2 regions of the Streptomyces sp. NPDC055239 genome follow, and region 2 is predicted to be linked to the other one. Evidence: riboswitches for the same ligand, from Rfam matches in the RefSeq annotation. Region 2 holds a riboswitch; the other holds the start of a gene.
What was found. A riboswitch is a leader RNA that binds a small molecule or an ion and turns the genes downstream of it on or off. The one in region 2 is predicted to bind cyclic di-AMP.
Positions count from the first base shown of each region.

Region 1: another riboswitch for cyclic di-AMP. It lies ahead of ACWFRJ_RS33990 (LysM peptidoglycan-binding domain-containing protein); the one in region 2 lies ahead of ACWFRJ_RS21840 (transglycosylase family protein).

Region 1 is NZ_JBSGRD010000013.1:144,866-148,725, forward strand. Features, by position in the region: gene ACWFRJ_RS33980 (hypothetical protein) at 72-437, shown strand; gene ACWFRJ_RS33985 (hypothetical protein) at 569-1,078, opposite strand; cyclic di-AMP (ydaO/yuaA leader) riboswitch at 1,903-2,060, shown strand; gene ACWFRJ_RS33990 (LysM peptidoglycan-binding domain-containing protein) at 2,063-2,788, shown strand; gene ACWFRJ_RS33995 (NAD-dependent epimerase/dehydratase family protein) at 2,815-3,860, opposite strand, start outside.
Region 2 is NZ_JBSGRD010000006.1:329,658-333,517, reverse strand. Features, by position in the region: gene eno (phosphopyruvate hydratase) at 1-1,147, opposite strand, end outside; gene ACWFRJ_RS21840 (transglycosylase family protein) at 1,424-2,143, opposite strand; cyclic di-AMP (ydaO/yuaA leader) riboswitch at 2,147-2,339, opposite strand; gene ACWFRJ_RS21835 (transglycosylase family protein) at 2,521-3,522, opposite strand; gene ACWFRJ_RS21830 (cytochrome P450 family protein) at 3,659-3,860, opposite strand, start outside.

The DNA of each region.
Region 1 (3,860 bases), on a different contig from region 2:
GGAACACCCGGCACAGCGCAAAGGCAACAGCCGCCAAGGGGCGGTCCGCTGCGAGGACAGGAGCGCGCGAAGTGGACACCACTGCACAGAAGGCAAAGCAGGAATCGACTGAGGCCGCAGGAAAGGCGAAGGATTCGGCCGCAGAGGCCGCCGACGCCGCCGGTTCCGGCGCGCACTCGTTCGGTCTCGCGACCCAGCGCGCGAAGCAAGCGGCAGCCGCGGGCATCGAAAGCGGCAGCAAGACCGTGGTGTCGGCCACCGGCAAGGTCGCTTCAACGGCAGTCACCGGCTGGACCTTGGTGAAGAACCGCAAGGCCATAGCCACGGGCGCTGCCGCCGGCCTGGTAAGTGTGGCCGGTGTTGCCTTCACCGCCGGACGCCGCACAGCTAAGACCCGGGGCGGACCCCTGACCCGGCTGACCCATGGCCGCATCTGACATCCGCCGCACAAACCCGACCCCAGGCGGCAGGGCGGGGAGAAGACTTCACCTCTTCTCCCCGCCCTGCCGCCTGCAGGCGCATGAGCACACAGACCAGTCACGGCTGTCGTGCGCCGCCCGCACTTCGTTCACCACATGTCTGATTCGAACTCTTCCAGCATCACGCTCCACTCGGACTCCCCGTGGTCGAGGGGGAGTTGATCGAAGGCGTTCACGGCGTCCCGGAAACGAGTGGCAACGGCGTCTCGGTCGTCGCCGTTCTTCCAGGCGTCTTGCAATGTGCGCAGTTCAGTGAGGCAGAAGGCGAACGATTCCACGTCGCGGTGCAACAGGACACTGTCGTCGTCCTCATCGAGACCGACGTCGGCACGAGCCTTGAAGAGACGGTTGCCGGGCAGGCCGACACCGCTCAGGAAATTGGCCGTGTCCGTTTCAAAAGGTGTGTAGGGCGGCTGAGGACAGTAGACGACGCCGTCCAGTCCGTGCAGGCGCACGAGTCGCTCTGTGGTTTCCGGCAGTACTTGGGGAACGAATACCCGGATCTGCACAGCCACCCCTGTAGTCCGAACCTGCACCGTCCCCTTCTGGCGGCGCCGCACGAGATCCTGCAGCACCGCGATCGCGTCTATGTCCTTCACCTCGGTTCGCTCCTGCAGCCGGGCGGCTCCCTGGTTTCCCCTCCCCCGGGCGGGAGTTGCGGGAATTGCCCCCAGGGTGCTCTCTCGGCTCGTCTGAAATTCATGATGCGCAGCACTCGAGAGGGAATTGACATGCCGTCATACCCGAGGCTGCGGAACGAGATCGGGGTTTTACACCCTTCGGACACAGAACGGAAAGCCGCCGAGGGCTGGTCCTGCGGGCGCCGATAGGACCGAGTCCGCCGACACATTTCCTACGCACGGATGCAGAGAAAAAGAAGCCCCTCCCTCCGAAGGGGCGCAGCGCGCGGCCCGGGAACGGAGAAACCCGTTGGCGCGAACCCCTGCCGACCCTCGGGCCGCCGGGGGTGATCTGCCGAGTACAGGCAAGGCGCACGACCGCGTCGACAGCTGTGCTATTTGCCTGTTTTGATGCGAATCAGAGCTTACTTTATGCCCGATTTTGCGGATTAATATAACATTTAGCGCCACCAAGGCCATGCGCCAATCAGTGTCTGTTTTGCGTGCCGTTCATCCCGAATGGAGCGATCTCGTGCGCCCTCAGGCCGTGTTTCAAGTGCATCCCCCTCAGTGAATTGAGTCACGCTTCTGGCCGCAACGTCTCTGGGTACCGCTGGGCGTACTTCCGTTGCGCGCTAGGAAATTTGGGCTTTTTGATCAATGAGTTCGAGGTGTTCTGTTCACCGAGGGGCAGGCCCTCGCGCATTGCCTATGCGAATTCGTGTCTTGTTCCTTCCGGTATTCCTCGCCTAACGTCACCCTCAATCCGGACGGAACGCCGAATCCTGCCGCTGTCCGGAAACCCATCCCACTCACTTACGCACGGCAGGAGCGGGGGACCCAGGTAAGCCGCCGATCCGGATTCCGGAACGGCTCAGGGGTGAAGTCGCATTCACAGTGCGGCCGGACATCTCCCGTCCGAACCCGACAGCTCACCTCGCAGGCGCCGGAGAGGAAATCGTCATGCCTGCAAAGGGAAAGCACCGCCGCCCCAAGTCCAGCGCGCTCACCCGGAACATCGCCGCCGCAGGCACGGGCGGCGCCGTGCTCATCCTCCCGGTGCTCGGCGCGACCACCGCAGCCGCAGCGCCGGCCGGCGCCCCCGCCAAGCCCGCCGCGGCCCCCAAGGCGTACGTCGTCACCGCTGGCGACTCCCTCGCCAAGATCGCCCGCGAGCACTCCCTGAGCGGCGGCTGGAAGAAGCTGTACGAGGACAACCGCAGCACTCTCGGCGACAACCCCAAGATGATCCACCCCGGTCTCAAGCTCAGCCTCGGCGAAGATGCCCCCGCTCAGCGGGCAGACCGCTCCGAGCGCACGGACACCCTCACCGCCGAGCCCGCCGCGGCCCCGGCGAAGAAGACGTACACCGACGACCTCGACGGCTGGATCAGGGAGTCGCTCGACGTACTGGCCCAGCACGGCATCCCCGGCACGTACGAGGGCATCCACCGCAACATCATGCGCGAGTCCTCCGGCAACCCTCAGATCACCAACGACTGGGACTCGAACGCCGCCGCCGGGACGCCCTCCAAGGGGCTCCTACAGGTCATCGACCCCACATTCGCCGCGTACCACGTACCCGGCACCTCCACGGACAGCTTCGACCCCGTCGCCAACATCACCGCCGCCTGCAACTACGCGGCCGACCGCTACGGCTCGATCGACAACGTGAACGGCCCCTACTAGACCGTCCCTGGACCGTCCGGTGGCTGTCACAGCCCCGCCTTCAGGAACCCCAGGTCCCGCAGGCACTCGGCCGACTCGACGATCGTCGTCGCGGCGGGACGCGGCTGCCAGCCGAGTTCCTCGCGGGCCCGGTCGTTGTGGATGACCGGCCGCGGGAGAGCCTCACCTGGAGCCTCCCGTTCGGGAGCCCGCGCGGCGAGCGGGCCGAGCCGGTCGCGCAGGACGTCGGCCAGCTCGACGAAGCTCAGCGTCGGGCCGTCGGCGACGGCCAAGAACCGCCGACCCGCTGCCTGGGGCGCGGCCATCGCGCGCAGATGCAGGTCCGCCACATCGCGTACGTCAACGATGCCGAAGCGGGCTCGGGGAGCGACGCTCATCGTTCCGTCGAGCATCGCCTTGACCAGTTGCATGGAGGAGCCGAGCGCGGCCGTCAGGGTCGGACCGAAGATGCCCGTCGGGTTGACCACGACAAGTTCGGTGTCGCCGCCGTCGCGCTCCATCAGGTCCCACGCGGCGCGCTCGGCGATCGCCTTCGAACGGGGATAGGGGGCCAGGCCCGGCGTGTCGGGGTCGGTCCAATCGGCCTCGGTGAACTCGGCTCCGGGCTTGGGCGTGTAGCCGATCGCCGCGAACGACGAGGTGAGCACGGTGCGCCGGACACCCGCTGCGCGTGCCGCGCGCAGCACACGCAGCGTGCCCTCGCGGGCCGGTACGATCAGCTCGTCGGGGTCGTCGGGCTGAGCGATCGGGATCGGCGAGGCCACATGGTGGACCTCTTCGCAGCCGGCCAGCGCGGCGGCCCACCCGTCGTCGGCCATCAGGTGCGCCGCGACGATCTCCAGGCCCGCGTCGTCGGCGCCGCCCCGGCGCACCGCCGCCCGCAGCTCCTGCGCACGGGCGAGCGAGCGCACCGTCGTCCGTACCTCCTTCCCGGACCGCAGCAACGCGGCGACGAGCTGGCTTCCGAGATATCCGGAACCGCCGGTGACCAGGACCGTGCTCATCGCGCCACCTCCAGTCGCTGTGCCGCCACGAGGCAACGTCGTGTCGCCTCGGCCTCCGCTTCGGCGTC
Region 2 (3,860 bases):
TGGTGGCGACGGCCAGGTCGGCGATGGTGACGTCCTCGGTCTCGCCGGAGCGGTGCGACATCATGCACTTGAAGCCGCTGCGCTGGGCCATCTCGACGGCGTCCAGGGTCTCGGTCAGCGAGCCGATCTGGTTGACCTTCACCAGAAGCGCGTTGGCCGACTTCTCCTCGATGCCACGGGCCAGGCGCTCCGGGTTGGTGACGAACAGGTCGTCGCCCACGAGCTGGACCTTCTCGCCGAGCTTCTCGGTGATGACGTTCCAGCCGGCCCAGTCGTCCTCGAACAGCGGGTCCTCGATGGAGACGAGCGGGTACGAGGCGACGAGGCCCTCGTAGTACTCGGTCATCTCGGCGGCCGAGCGGGACTTGCCCTCGAACTCGTACTTGCCGTCCTTGTAGAACTCGGAAGCGGCGACGTCGAGGGCGAGGCCGATCTGCTCACCGGGGACGTAACCGGCCTGCTTGATGGCCTCGAGGATGAGGTCGAGCGCGGCGCGGTTGGAGTCCAGGTTCGGGGCGAAGCCGCCCTCGTCGCCCAGGCCGGTGGAGAGGCCCTTGTCCTTCAGGACCTTCTTCAGCGTGTGGTAGACCTCGGTGCCCCAGCGCAGGGCCTCGGAGAACGACTCGGCGCCGATCGGCGCGATCATGAACTCCTGGATGTCGACGTTCGAGTCGGCGTGCGACCCGCCGTTCAGGATGTTCATCATCGGAACGGGCAGCAGGTGCGCGTTCGGACCGCCGAGGTAGCGGAAGAGCGGCAGGTCGGAGGCCTCCGACGCGGCGTGCGCGACGGCGAGCGAGACGCCGAGGATGGCGTTGGCGCCGAGCGAGCCCTTGTTGTCGGTGGCGTCGAGGTCGAACATCGCCTGGTCGATCAGGCGCTGCTCGGTCGCGTCGTACCCGACGAGCTCCGGGCCGATCTGCTCGATGACGGCGAGGACGGCCTTCTCCACGCCCTTGCCCTGGTAACGGTTGGGGTCACCGTCACGGAGTTCGATGGCCTCGAAAGCACCGGTGGACGCACCGGACGGAACGGCGGCACGACCCGTGCTGCCGTCGTCGAGGCCGACCTCGACCTCGACCGTGGGGTTGCCTCGGGAGTCCAGGATTTCCCGGGCTACGACGACGTCGATGGACGGCACGAGCATCTCCTTCTGGGATGTGACGCGGGTACGCGGGGCGTTGGCCTCGCGGACACGAGCCTAACCGGCTCCCGGGCAAGAGCGAGCCGAGCCGCCGCCCTATGGACAAACCGAGAGCAAAAAGTTTCCGAACGGAACAAAACAAACCCCGCCCCGGTGCGTACGGGGGATACGCGCACCGGGGCGGGGTGGACCCGTGGGGACGGGGATGGGGCAGGCGGCGCCTCCGCCGAAGCGCCGCCGCCACTCTCAGCTTCTCGGCCGAGCTGCAGCAGGCTCCTCTTAGCTGAGGTGCAGCTGCTGACCCGGGAAGATCATGTCGGCGTTGTCGATGATGTCGCCGTTGAGCTTGTACACCTTGTGCCAGCCGCCCTTGACGTCCTTCGCCTCGGCGATCTTGGAGAGGGTGTCGCCCTTCTTGACCTTGTACTCGCCGTCGCCCTTCTTGACCGTCTTGCCGGTCGGGGTCTCGACGGTCTTCTTGGACTCGGTCTTCGGAGCCTCGGCCTTCGGAGCCGCCTGCTTCGGAGCGGCCTGCTGCGGCTGCTCGGTCTGCGCGCTGGGCTCGTTCTTGGGCTGCTCCTGGGTCTGCTGCGGGGCGCTCTCCTGCGCACCGCCACCCTCGTTGGAGGCGCCCGAGAGGCCGACGCCGCAGCTCGGCCAGGCACCCTTGCCCTGGCCCGCGAGGACCTTCTCGCCGATCTCTATCTGCTGGGCCTTGGAGGCCTGGTCGGCGCTGGACGCGTACTTCGTGCCGCCGTACGCCGCCCAGGTGGACGACGAGAACTGCAGGCCGCCCGTGTAGCCGTTGCCGGTGTTGATCGACCAGTTGCCGCCGGACTCGCACTGGGCGACGGCGTCCCACTGGGAGTTCGTCGCTGCGGAGGCCGAGCCGGCCGCCATCAGCGGGGCTGCTACCGCGACACCGGTGACGCCTGCGAGCGTGGCGACACGGGTGGCCTTGGACGGGCGGCGGTGCTTGCCCTTGCTGGAAAACAGCATGAGTGATCCCCTCACCGACGCCTGCGAGGTGAGCTGTCGGGTTCGGGCCGATGAAGTTGCCCGGCCGCGCTTCCTTGAGCGCGACTTAACCCCTAGCCGTTCCCGTCCGTTCCTCCGCATCGCTCTCGCGATGCTGAACGGCCGGGCCCGGCGGAAACCTTGGTTCCCCCGCTCCTGCCTACGGCGCTTACGCGACGACTGTTCCCGAACGGCCGTTGGCAGGACTCGGCGTACCGACCGGCGGGGCCCGCTGTGGCGAGCGGTCACGACCGTAGGCATGACATCGGCCGATTTCCAAAGACGATCAGGGCTTCTGAGACCCATGTCTCACTTGCGCCAATTGGGACATCAGGCGCAAAGCGAGTCACCAACTTCCCCTACTTTTCGCCCAAATCGAGGCTCTGACCGGGAAGAATGAGATCGGGGTCGGAGCCGACGGCCTTCTCGTTCTCGGCGTACAGCTCGGTCCACCCGCCCTTCACGTCGAGGTCGTCGGCGATGGCCCAGAGGTTGTCTCCGGAGCGGACCGTGTACGTCCCGTCCGAGCCGTCCTGCTGGCGCTCGTCGCCACGGGAGGCGTGCCGGCCCGAACCCTCGCGGGAGTCGCCGCCGGACACCTTGCCGTCCGCGCTGTCGCCCCGGTGGCGGCCTTCACCCTCACCGGCGGTGGGGGTGGTGGTGGGGGTCGGCGAAGTCTCATCGCTCTGCCCTGACTTGCCTGAGTCGTCGGAATCATCCGAATCACCTGACTCGTCGTGATTCTTGTCTCGCACCTCATCGCCGGACTTGCCGGACTTGCCGGACTTGCCGGACTCATCCGAGGGCTTGTCCGAAGACTTGGCGCTGTCCGAGGGGTCGGCCGAATCGCTCGGCGACGCGCTCGGCTCATCCGCGTCATCCGAGTCGTCCGAGTGGTCCGACTCGCCGGGGTCGGCCGACTCCGTCGACCCGCCGGAAGGCGTCGTCGTGATCGGAGCGCCCGGGTCGACGTCGGCGGCGGCGCCGTCCTGGGTGAGCCCTGCGACCGGCGCACAGCTCGGCCAGGCCTTGGTCCCCTGATCGTCGAGAACCTTCTCGGCCACGGAGATCTGCTGCGAGCGGCTGGCCTGATCGGCGCTGGGCGCGTAGTCGAGGCCGCCGTTGTCCTCCCAGACCTGCTGCGACAACTGGAGACCGCCGTAGTACCCGTTCTTCGCGTCCGCGCTCCAGGCCCCGCCGCTCTCGCACTCCGCGACCTTGTCCCACGTGGCGGCGTCCGCCGCGCTCGCGCTGGTGGCGCCGAGCAGCGGGATGGCGATGGCCGATCCTGCGACTCCTGCCGCGACGATCAGGGCCGGGGCCTGGCGGGGGCGTCGGTGACGACCATTGCCGGAGAGCATGCGGTTGCCTTTCGCGTGACTGGAGCGACGACTGCGGCACCGGAGGCCGGGTCGTCGGTGAACGTAGCGGGAGTCGAACGCTTGTCACAAGTCGATGCAGCGGAGATCACGTGAAAGTCACAGTCTTGACGGCATGTCAGCTGGACGGCGTTTCAGATGGCTGATATTTGCTCTGCTGTGCGGGCGCGAACTCCACGGGCAGCGTGCGGAGTCCACGCATGATGAGCCCGCCACGCCATCTCAAATCGTCAGGTTCCGCCGCGAGTCGCAGGTCAGGAAGGCGCCGCAGAAGCGTCGCGAGGGCGGTCTGCCCTTCGAGCCGGGCAAGCGGTGCGCCG